DNA from 3 places in the Planococcus sp. SSTMD024 genome. Region 2 is predicted to be linked to each of the others. Evidence: riboswitches for the same ligand, from Rfam matches in the RefSeq annotation. Region 2 holds a riboswitch; each other region holds the start of a gene.
What was found. A riboswitch is a leader RNA that binds a small molecule or an ion and turns the genes downstream of it on or off. The one in region 2 is predicted to bind S-adenosylmethionine.
Positions count from the first base shown of each region.

Region 1 (3,945 bases), on a different contig from region 2:
TCGGGCCGTTCAAGCTATTCGGCGAATAGTCTCGCGCAAAGCGAATCGCGTAGTCCTGCGCGGCCTGCGCGATTCCGAGGTAGCACGCCGGAATATGGAGCAGCCATCCCGCCGGCTGTTTTTTCCCGGGCACGCTGATTTCGACCAAGGCTTTTTCCTCCACGTGGACATTCGTCAGCACCAAATCATGGCTCCCGGTGCCGGTCATCGCCACGCTATCCCAAGTCTCGTCGATCGCTACGCCAGCCGACGTCCGCGGCACAAGGAAATAGCCGACTTCTCCGGTTTCTTCGATAGATGCGGTCACATTAAAATAATCCAAAACCGGTGCCATTGACGTAAACGACTTGCGCCCATCAATGACCCACGAACCGTCAACTTTTCTCGCTGTGGTCGATGGTTTCCCGCCTCTCGTCGGACTTCCCGTCTGCTTTTCGGTCGCGCAATTATTGATCAACGCACCGCGCGCTTGGATGTCGTCGAATAAAGCCTCGAGCACCGATTCGTCCCATTTACCGGTCTCGCCCAAATCTTGAACGATGCCCATATGCCAGCCGATCGACAACCCGGTCGACCCGTCCGCGCGGCTGATCGCTTCCTGGTAGCGCAGCAGCTCCGACAAGGAAATACCCGCTCCGCCGTATTCTTTCGGAATCGTCAATGCCGGGTAATTGATCGCCTTCAGCTCAATGAAATTCTCAAACGGAAATTTCCGCTCCGAGTCGTTACGCGCAGCCCGTTCTGTAAATGGCGCCACCGTTTCATTCAATATGTCCATGCGTTCTTCAAATGTCTTTGCTTTCGTGATATCCATCATTCTTCACCTTTCTTTAGCTATTGCGCCCATTCCTCTGTCAAAATGAAGCCGTCGTACTGCTCATTCGACTCGATGTATTCCTGGAATTCCTCGGATTCGTAAGCGTCTTTCAAATCTTTCGCCCACTCAGTATCCGCGTTTTCTTCCTCGATCGTCACGACGATCCGGTGCTGCTCCGGCGTGTTCTCAATCTTCAAGGCATCGGTAATCTTGCGGTCCGGCGCATTGGCAATATAATTGCCGTTGACGACGCCAAAGTCAATGTCTTGCAGCGACACCAGGATTTGTGCCGGGTCCAATACTTTCAAGTCCAAGTCGTAATCGGCGCTTTCCACTGTGTTCAAATTAAAGTCCGTCACGCCTGCCTCATCTGACACCGTCACCCACCCGAGCTCCTCCAAGATGCGCACTGCGCGTTCCTGGTTGACCGGATCGTTCGGCAAGCCGATAGTCGAGCCGTCCTTCACTTCATCCAAGGATTGATGATGCTCGGAATACAAGCCTTGAGGCGCGCTCGGCACAAACGCGATGCCTGTCATCTCCATGCCGAGTTCCTCGTTGATTCCTTCCATATACGCCGTGCTCTGGAAAATGCTCGCATCGATCGAGCCTTCTTGCATCGCCGGGTTCAACTGCATGTTCTGGGAAAACGTTGTCGTATCCACTTTATACCCTTTCTCCTCTAAAATAGGCAAGATCCCTTCCTTGAATTGCTGCTCATATGTCCCGACGCCAAAACCGACACGCACTTCTTTCTTGTCTTCCCCGGAAGCTTCCCCGCTATCGCCGCATCCCGCAAGCAACAGCGCACCCGAAATCCCGAGCACTCCAACCCAACGCTTGTTCATCTGCCATCTCTCCTCGTTCTCCATTTTTTTGAATGAAACACTATCAACTCGCGGCTCAATAGAAAAAGCCCCTCTTCATAAAAAAGAAGAGAGGCGCACCGTCCGGCTCTTCTCATCTCTCAAATGCTCACGCACCTGCTGGATTTGGCACAGTTTCAAATTGGACATCCAATCTGTTCCGCTGCCGAAGCTTCAAAGGGCCAGTCCCTCCACTTCTCTGGATAAGAAATTATGTACTCGAAGTTAATGCCGAGTAATTTGATATGATTAATACAATAGCAGAGCTTTGATTTTATGGCAATAGGTCGTTTGGGGATTGCTCCATAAAAACACTCCTTCCCACTAAATCGGCAAGGAGTTTTAGACTGTCGAGAAAGTCAATAAGTCGTATTTTCCGAAGCTTATCGCACGACTCCGTGGGCTCGCGCCCAAGCCTCCTCAGTCGCTTCGAAACCCTTGTGCTCCCACATCTGCATAGCAGATGCGTCGCAAATGAATGCACTCAGCTAAGCTTCGCTCATTCATTCCTTGCGGGGTCTCGGTCGTCTCGCTAATCCAAAGGAGTCGAGCGAACGCTTCTCCAAATACTAAAATACTTCATTGATTTTTGATCGTAGAAAAGGTGATCACCTTTTCGATTTATAGTGGATCACAGAATTCATCCGCCTTTGTAGCATGCCAAATTTGAGGAGTTTCTATCAAATATATAAGTTTTATAAACACTTCGTACACCTGTGCTAGTAAGAGAATAGTGTATAATCTTCATCTAAGAACTCTCATAATTCCAAACACTCTAATATTGAATTTTCCAGTTTATAAAATGCTGTTTCTTTCTCTTCAGGAGCCAGCACATTTTTATGAGAGTTTCATTGTTTCTGTACATTTGCTATCTATTCATTTCAATGGAGGGATTCACATGAAATACACGGTTATCACAGGCGCCAGCTCAGGAATCGGATACGAAGCGGCCATGGCTTTCGCGACACGCGGCAAAAACTTGATTCTTGTCGCAAGAAGGGAAGCCGAGCTCAATAAGCTTAAAGAGAACATTCAAGACATGAACGGGAATCTCGAAGTCGTCATCAAACCCACAGACCTATCCGAAAGCGGGCAAGTCCACGCGCTGTACGAAGCCCTGAAGGAATACGACATCGAAACCTTCGTGAACAACGCCGGCTTCGGAAACAGCGCAACCGTCGCTGAACAGGATGTACATAAAACAGAAAAGATGTTGCGCGTAAATGTAGAAGCACTCACCACGCTTTCCACTCTTTATGCACATGATTATGCTGACCAAGAAGGCGCGCAGCTCATCAACATATCCTCTGACCTAGGTTACCGAATCGTGCCAAATGCCGTGACATACGCTGCAACCAAATTTTACGTGAGTGCATTTACAGAAGGCCTTGCCCAGGAACTGCAGGACAACGGCGCTCGGTTGAAAGTTAAAATACTCGCGCCATCCATGACCGAAACCGAATTCGTGAAAACGGCGCGGGAGCTTGACGATTTCAGCTATGGCGACAATGTGCAAAAGTTCCATACCGCAAAAGAGATGGCACAGTTTATGCTGGAGCTTTATGATAGCGAGCAAGTTCTTGGGAAGGTCAATAGTGAAAGCTATGAGTTTGAGTTGATGGATCCGGTTTTTCAGTATACTTCGAGGAAGTAGGAGCCCCTATAGTTCCAATATTTAAAAAATCCCCTCTCACATGATGTGAGAGAGGATTTTTCTAAATGGGCTGATGACTTACATCATGCCGCCCATGCCGCCCATATCAGGCATGCCGCCGCCAGCTGGTGCTGGTTCCGGGATGTCTGCTACGACTGCTTCAGTTGTCAGGAACATAGCTGCAACAGATGCTGCGTTTTGAAGTGCTGAACGCGTCACTTTCGTTGGGTCTACGATGCCTTGTTCAAGCATGTTGACCCATTCGCCTGTTGCCGCGTTGTAGCCGATGCCGACTTCTTCCGTTTTCAGGCGGTGAACGATGATCGAGCCTTCAAGGCCAGCGTTCGTTGCGATTTGGCGAACCGGCTCTTCAAGTGCACGGAGCACGATGTTGATGCCAGTCGCGACGTCGCCTTCTTGCTCTGTCGCAATTTGCGCCACTTGGTTGTAGACATTGATAAGCGCTGTACCGCCGCCTGCCACGATGCCTTCTTCAACCGCTGCGCGTGTTGCGTTCAATGCGTCTTCGATGCGCAGTTTACGCTCTTTCAGTTCTGTTTCAGTTGCTGCGCCGACTTTGATGACTGCTACGCCGCCAGCAAGTTTCG
Region 1 is NZ_JBGGNS010000021.1:364,417-368,361, forward strand. It holds gene AB9R92_RS08770 (acyl-CoA dehydrogenase family protein) at 1-814, opposite strand, end outside; gene AB9R92_RS08775 (MetQ/NlpA family ABC transporter substrate-binding protein) at 835-1,665, opposite strand; SAM riboswitch class I at 1,775-1,893, opposite strand; gene AB9R92_RS08780 (SDR family NAD(P)-dependent oxidoreductase) at 2,582-3,337, shown strand; gene groL (chaperonin GroEL) at 3,416-3,945, opposite strand, start outside.
Region 1: it holds a riboswitch for S-adenosylmethionine, as region 2 does, so the genes downstream of both, AB9R92_RS08775 (MetQ/NlpA family ABC transporter substrate-binding protein) here and AB9R92_RS11320 (methionine ABC transporter ATP-binding protein) in region 2, are expected to answer to the same signal.

Region 2 (3,945 bases):
GATCTCGCCGTTGTTCAACGCATTGTTCGGCTGGATATAATCGCTGAATTCGATTGTTTCCACTGTATAGCCTTTTTCTTCAAGCGCCGGCACGATCGCTGCGTTCAGCATATCGCTATAAGGGCCCGCTGTTGCGCCGAGCTTGATGTCTTTCGACGCTTCGCCGCCTTCTGTCGTTCCTGTGTCTGCTTCTTCTCCGCCGCATGCAGCCAGTGCGAGCGCGCTCGCTGCCAATATCCATGTGAGTTTCTTCATGTCATTCTCCCCTTATCGTTTATCCAGTTTTTTGGCGGTAAAGTCGCCGGCCTGTTGAATCAATTGGACGAGCACGATCAAAATGACGACCGTCACGATCATGATCGTATTATCATAGCGGTAATAACCGAAGCGGATCGCCAAATCACCGATGCCGCCGCCACCGACCACGCCTGCCATCGCGGAATAGGCGATGAGGCTGATGACCGTCAGCGTGATGCCTTGGATGAGGCTCGCTTTCGCTTCCGGCAAGAGCACATCTTTGATGATCATCCACGGCGTGGCGCCGACTGCGATGGCCGCTTCGATGACGCCTTTATCGATGTCACGGAGCGCCGTTTCCACGATGCGCGCAAAAAACGGAATCGCTGCCACCGACAAGGAAACGCTCGCTGCGACCGGCCCGATGGTCGTGCCGGTAATCAATTGCGTCAGCGGGATGAGTGCTACGAGCAAAATGATGAACGGAATCGACCGGACGATGTTGACGATAAATCCGATGACGGAATTGACCGGGCGATTTTCCCAGAACAAGCCGCGGTCTGTGATGAACAATAAAATGCCGAGCGGCAAGCCGATAACAAGCGCCACGCCAAGCGAGATGCCGATCATGATTAAAGTCTGGTAAAAGGCCACTTGGATTTCCGGCCATAATTCAATGATTCTTTCCCATTCAATTCCCATGATCCATCACCTCCACAATCGCTTCACGCTGCTCTAGGTAGTGAATCGCCTGACTCACATCTGCTTGAGCGCCTTTCAGTTCCATAACGAAAATGCCGAGTGGCAACTCCTGGATGTATTCAATCGCCCCGTGCAGGAAATTCCCTTTGACCGGATAGCTTTGCAGCATATCGGAAATAATGCCATCGCCGGCGACTTCGCCTTTGAACAAGACTTTGACGATCGTGCCGTCGCATTTTTTCAGGATTTCTTCCGGCACGTTGAACGATACGACGCTCGAGATGAATTCCTTTGTCAACGCGGTCTTTGGATCGGCGAAAATATCGTAGACACGGCCTTCTTCGATGACGCGTCCGCTTTGCATGACCGCCATGCGGTCGCAAATTTCCTTGACGACGTTCATCTCGTGCGTAATCAACACAATCGTGATATTGAGCTTGCGGTTGATGTCTTTCAATAAGCGCAGAATCGATAAAGTCGTATTCGGGTCGAGCGCGGATGTCGCTTCGTCGCATAACAGCACGGCCGGGTCATTGGCGAGTGCGCGGGCGATGCCGACGCGCTGCTTCTGTCCGCCGCTCAGCTGTGCCGGGTAGACCCCCCGCTTGTCAGACAAGCCGACCATTTCGAGCAGTTCATCGACGCGCGGTCCGATTTTCTTGCTCGGCGTTCCGGCTGCGCGAAGGGCGAACGAAATATTCTCAGCGACCGTCTTTTGGCTGATCAAGTAGAAATGCTGGAAGATCATGCCGATTTTGAGCCGTGCTTTCCGCAAGCCGTCGCCACGCAGCTTCGTTAAATCCTGGCCGCCGACTTTCACGGTGCCTGACGTTGGCCGTTCAAGCAAGTTGATGCAGCGGATGAGGGAACTTTTTCCGGCGCCGGAATAGCCGACGATGCCGAAGATTTCACCGGTCTTCACTTCCAAAGTGACATCATCGACGCCTTTGACCGTGCCGTGTTTCGTTTGATAAGTTTTGCTCAGTTGTTCGATTTGAATCATGCTGTCCACTCCCCCAGGCAAATAAAAAATGCCTCTTTTATCAAAAAGAGACATCGAAAATTAACATTTCGACTTATCTTTCAGAATGAAGTTCATTCTGCAGGACTTGGCACCTTCCCATGCTGGGGGTTGCCGGACGTCATAGGGCCTTACCCTCGGTCTCTCTTGATAAGCATGCGTATTTGGTTGTTTTCAATATTACCTGCACGGGCAACAGCTTGTCAATGCGATTTTTCAAACTTTTTGTACAATGGCACACGGCGGTCGTCGAATACCGGGATGCGGCCCCGCACTTCGTCGACTTCGGAAAGGTCGATATCGGTATAGCCGATGCCTTCCTCCTGGTCCATATCCATCCGCACTTCGCCCCAAGGCGCGATGACCATCGAATGGCCGCCGAACTCATTTTTCGGGTCGCTGCCGACCCGGTTTGCGGCGATGATAAAGCATTGGTTCTCAATCGCGCGCGCCTGCAGCAGGATGCGCCAATGATCGATGCGCGCTGCCGGCCATTCCGCAGGCACGAAAATCGCCTTCGCGCCGTTCAGCGCTTGTGCGCGCAGCCATTCCGGAAAGCGGATGTCGTAACAGATGACGCCGCCATAGGTCTCCCCGTCCAGCTCGAATGTGCCGAGCGACTGGCCTTCTTCAAGGTGGATATGCTCATCCATCAAGCCGAAGCGGTGCGCTTTGTCGTACTCTGAAACGAGTGCGCCCGTGCTGTCGACCACATACATCGTATTGTAGAAACCGTCCTCTTTCTTCGTGGAGACCGAGCCCCCGACGATATGAACCTTGTGCTCTTTGGCGAATCGCTTCAAGAAATCCGCAGTTCGGCCATTGCCGTCCGCAAGTTCATCAAGTTCGGTCAAGGCATAGCCGGTATTCCACATTTCAGGCAGGACGATAAGCTGTGCGCCGTTTTCTGCCGCTTTTTCCAAATAACCTTTCACGCGCTGAAAATTCGTTTCGGGGTCGCCGAAAGCGATATTCATCTGCACACAAGCGATCTTCATATACTCTCCCCCTGTAGACAGTTTAGATTAAACTCTATAAGATTTGAGGTAGATGTGCAATTATTTAGAAAACAAGGAGGATTCCATGGACTTTTCAAATCGCTTAAAAAATCTTCCGGATCAATTTTTCGCCACGCTTGTCGCGAAAGTTTCCAAAGCGGCCGACGAGGGGCGCGATGTCATCAATCTGGGTCAAGGCAATCCCGACCAGCCGACACCGCCGCACATTGTCAAGGCGTTGCAAGAAGCAGTAGCCGATCCGAAAACGCACCGCTACTCACCGTTTCGCGGGCTTGGCACTTTGCGCCAGGCCGCCGCAGATTTCTATAAACGGGAATACGGCGTCGACATCGACCCCGACCTTGAAGTCGCCATCATGTCCGGCACGAAAATTGGCTTTGTCGAATTGCCGGTTGCCTTGCTTAACCCCGGGGATTCGCTTTTATTGCCAGACCCGGGCTATCCGGATTATTTATCGGGCGCACCGCTCGCCGACATCGAACTCGATTTGATGAAGCTCGAGCAGGCAAATGGCTATTTGCCGAACTATGACGCAGTGTCAGAGTCGATTCGCAAACGCGCCAAACTCATGTATTTGAATTACCCAAACAACCCGACCGGCGCTACAGCCAACCAGCCTTTCTTTGACGAGACCGTGCAGTTCGCCAAAGACAACGATCTTGCGGTAGTGCATGATTTCGCTTACGGGGGCATCGGATTCGACGGCCAAAAACCGGTCAGCTTCCTGCAGTCCGAAGGGGCGAAAGATGTCGGCATTGAAATGTATACTTTATCGAAAACTTATAATATGGCCGGCTGGCGAATCGGTTTTGCAGTCGGCAACTCGAAGATGATCGAAGCCCTCAATTTAATCCAGGATCATTTGTTTGCGGGCATTTTCCCGGCCGTGCAGCTTGCTGCTGCTGAGGCACTTACTGCAAGCCAAGCATGCGTGGATGACTTGGTCGAACTGTACGAAAAAAGGCG
Region 2 is NZ_JBGGNS010000022.1:506,280-510,224, reverse strand. It holds gene AB9R92_RS11330 (MetQ/NlpA family ABC transporter substrate-binding protein) at 1-255, opposite strand, end outside; gene AB9R92_RS11325 (methionine ABC transporter permease) at 268-939, opposite strand; gene AB9R92_RS11320 (methionine ABC transporter ATP-binding protein) at 929-1,942, opposite strand; SAM riboswitch class I at 2,013-2,117, opposite strand; gene AB9R92_RS11315 (carbon-nitrogen family hydrolase) at 2,164-2,958, opposite strand; gene AB9R92_RS11310 (pyridoxal phosphate-dependent aminotransferase) at 3,044-3,945, shown strand, end outside.

Region 3 (3,945 bases), 580 kb from region 2:
GACAAAATCGCAAACGGCGGTTGCCAAATGCTCTTCTGCCACCGAAATCTCATTTTGTTCCCATAATTCGCCGATGCGGTACATCGCCGGCGTCAAGAGTTCGCCGTAAAGCTGTTCATGTGAATGGCTTTCCAGGAAATCCTGGACGTATTTCAAAGCTTCCTCTTCCTCCCCTTGGAGAAAAAGATCCGAAAGCTGTGTTGACTCGTTCATTTGATCAGCTCCTTTTATGTGGAGGGAGCTCCAATAACCGGACTGCGCGATCGAGGCAGCCCCGCATGAAATCTCCTTGCGTTGTTTCCGTATAGCGCGGCACGATTTCGATAAGCCGCCTGAAATTATCGATGATGAGCGCAGTTTCCACGTTGCGGCTTACGAGCACCGTCTCGAGCCAGATGGCATAATCGAGAAAGGATTGTTCGCTCTGCAGCTCCCAAGCCGTTTCGAGATAATCCAAGTGATGATGATTGTCCTTGACGGTATGTTCATATCCCCTATCGCCGAAACGCTCCCATAAATTCGGGTACGCTTCGTAAATGCCGTCTGCCGTGTCGGTTGCGATTTGCTGTTTCTGCTCCAGGTTCATTCGGCCACCACTTCGTATTGATGGACTTTCGGGACGATTCCCGCGAGTTCCTGGTCTGGGTAGTTCTTCTCCAGGTCATGGATTTCCTTGAACTCCTGGCTCTTGACCCAGTTCATGTATGCCTGTTTGGACTGCCATTCCAGGTGGACGGTCAGTTCGTGGCGCTTTTTCGTGTTCTGGATCAACCGGAATGAAGTGAAGCCTTCCGCCTGGTCCACGCGCCGTGAACGTTTTCGGTATATTTCTATGACGTCTTGCACTTTGTCTACCGGTACACTGACGGTCGATGTGACGATGTACATAATTTCAGAACCCCTTTGCAACTGGCCTTGCGGCGGCCAGGCATGATAAAAGTATACCTCAGCATACCATTTCAGCCTCCGAAATAAAAGTGAGCGCCTTTTCTGGAATCGCAAGAGTATTTTCAATATTCCGCTTGTATTTCTTAAGCGATTGCCGTATGATGGAAAACATCAACCAACCACAACTATATAAAATGATTCTTATCTAGAGAGATGGAGGGATTTGGCCCTGTGAAGTCTCAGCAACCGGACGAGTTTGTCACGGTGCTAATTCCAATAGGCGTAGCCTAGTAGATGAGGAGATGGCATATACAGCAGGGGCTTTCTTCTTATCATAGAAGAACGCCCCTGCTTTTTGATTTTGAAAGGATGAGGATCATGACACAACATAGTTTAGAAACGCGCCTGGTGCAGCTGGGCAATCGCAGCGACGAACGGACCGGGGCGGTCAATCCCCCGATTTACCTTTCTACCGCCTATGAACACGAAGGCCTTGGCAAATCCACGGGCTACGACTATACGCGGACAAAAAATCCGACACGCCAGCTGCTTGAAGAAGGAATCGCAAACTTAGAAGGCGGCGATGCAGGATTTGCGTGCAGCTCCGGCATGGCCGCGATCCAATTGGTCCTCTCTCTGTTCCGCCCGAACGATGAAATTTTGCTTCCTGAGGATATTTACGGGGGCACATACCGATTGCTGGAACAATATGAAGAAAAATACCATATCCGTCCCGTATACGATTCCTTCATCGATCCAAAGACGGTTGAAGCGAAAATCAATGCCAATACGAAAGCGATTTTCATCGAAACGCCGACCAACCCGCTGATGCAGGAGATCGATTTGGAAATATACGCCCAACTGGCGAAGCGCCATAATTTGCTGTTGATTGTCGACAACACCTTCCTGACGCCTTTCTTGCAGCAGCCGCTCGCAATCGGCGCTGATATCGTGCTGCACAGCGCAACCAAATACATCGGCGGCCATAACGATGTACTTGCCGGGCTTGTCGCCGCAAAAGGCAAGACTTTATGCGAAGAGCTTTTCAACGCCCACAACTCGGCTGGCGCTGTGCTGTCGCCGCTCGATTCCTGGCTGTTGATCCGCGGCTTGAAAACTTTGCCGCTTCGCATGCGCCAGCACGAAGCGAATGCCAAGGAACTCGCCCGCTTCCTTGAAACGCAAGAGACCGTGACAGACGTGCTGTATCCGGGAAAAGGCGGCATGCTGTCGTTCCGCCTGCGTGAAGAACAATGGATCGGGGAATTCCTCGAGAGCCTATCGCTCATCACGTTCGCCGAAAGCCTCGGCGGTGTGGAAAGTTTCATCACCTATCCTGCGACGCAGACCCATGCCGATATGCCGGTCGCGGAACGCACGGCGCGCGGCGTCTGTAACCGCCTGCTCCGCTTCTCGGTAGGCGTAGAGCAGGCAGAAGATTTGATTGCTGATTTATCGCAAGCCCTGGCCAAACTGGAAAAGGAGGTCGTTTCCCATGAGTGAACGACGCGAGACGAAATTGATCCATTCCGCAGGCATCGATCCATTAACAGGCGCAGTCAATGTGCCGATTTATTTATCATCGACTTTCCACCAGGAAAGCATCGATTCGTTCGGCCCATTTGATTACAGCCGCTCCGGCAACCCGACGCGCAAATCACTTGAGGAAACGATCGCCAAACTTGAAGGCGGCGCACGGGGCTTGGCCTTTTCTTCCGGCATGGCGGCCATTTCATCGGCATTCATGCTGTTGAAAGCCGGCGACCATGTGCTCGTTTCAGAAGACGTGTACGGCGGCACTTACCGCTTCATCACGGAAGTGCTGGAAAAATTCAAAGTCGATTACACATTCGTCGACATGACCGACCTTGGCGAAGTGGCCGCGGCTTTCCTGCCGAATACGAAAGTGGTTTACATCGAAACCCCTTCCAATCCCGTCATGAAAATCACCGATATCGAAATGGCCGCCAAACTGGCAAAGGCGAATGACGCGATGACGTTTGTCGATAACACGTTCATGACACCGCTTTACCAGAATCCGCTTGAACTCGGCGCGGATATCGTGCTTCACAGCGCGACGAAGTTCCTGTCTGGCCATAGCGATATCACAGCTGGGCTGGCGGTGACAAAAGATGCCGGCCTCGGGGAACAATTGGCCTTCATCCAAAACACATTCGGCTCTGTGCTCGGCGCACAGGACTCTTATACATTGATTCAAGGCATCAAAACGCTCGGCGCCCGCACGAAACAATCCGGCGAGACGACCGCACGCATTGCGGAATATTTGCATAGGCATCCGCTTGTCGAGGAAGTCTATTATCCGGGCTTTTCGTTCCATCCCGGAAACCCAATCCATAGCCGCCAGGCAAGCCATGCAGGCTGTGTGCTGTCGTTCCGCCTGGCGGATAAAGACGCAGCCCGCATTCTTGTGGATACTTTGGAGATCCCGGTATTTGCTGTCAGCCTTGGCGCCGTCGAATCGATCCTGTCCTATCCGGCTACCATGTCCCATGCGGCCATGCCCCCCGCTGAACGTGAAAAACGCGGCATCACCGATGGGCTTCTGCGTTTCTCTGCAGGGCTCGAGCATCCCGATGACTTAATCAACGACTTCAGCCAGGCGCTCGAAAAAATTGCCATCGCCAAAGGACTCAGCGTCGCTGATTGATTGTGCTCATTAAAAAAGACTGTCCCCCTCGTCATCTAACTGACGAAGCCGGACAGTCTTTTTTTTATGCCTTTTCATCCTGCAGCCACGAAACCTAAGAAAGCCTGAATTCCAGGGGGAGGGGAATTCAGGCTTTCTTCTATTTATTATAAGACAATCTGCTGGGCAGGCTCTTTGAGCGATACTTTGGCAACGCCCGTTTCTTCGGCAGCCCTAGCGACTGCTTCAGCGACCGCCTGTGCAACGCGCGGGTCGAACGGCTTCGGTATCACATAATCCTCGTGAAGTTCATGGGTGGCGATCAAGGCGGCAATTGCTTCAACTGCCGCGATTTTCATCGCGTCGTTAATGTCGCTCGCCTGTACATCGAGTGCGCCCCGGAACAATCC
Region 3 is NZ_JBGGNS010000022.1:1,084,627-1,088,571, reverse strand. It holds gene AB9R92_RS14040 (cobalamin B12-binding domain-containing protein) at 1-213, opposite strand, end outside; gene AB9R92_RS14035 (hypothetical protein) at 218-586, opposite strand; gene AB9R92_RS14030 (antibiotic biosynthesis monooxygenase family protein) at 583-888, opposite strand; SAM riboswitch class I at 1,087-1,189, shown strand; gene AB9R92_RS14025 (methionine biosynthesis PLP-dependent protein) at 1,267-2,391, shown strand; gene AB9R92_RS14020 (aminotransferase class I/II-fold pyridoxal phosphate-dependent enzyme) at 2,384-3,556, shown strand; gene ystJ (NADP-dependent malic enzyme) at 3,703-3,945, opposite strand, start outside.
Region 3: it holds a riboswitch for S-adenosylmethionine, as region 2 does, so the genes downstream of both, AB9R92_RS14025 (methionine biosynthesis PLP-dependent protein) here and AB9R92_RS11320 (methionine ABC transporter ATP-binding protein) in region 2, are expected to answer to the same signal.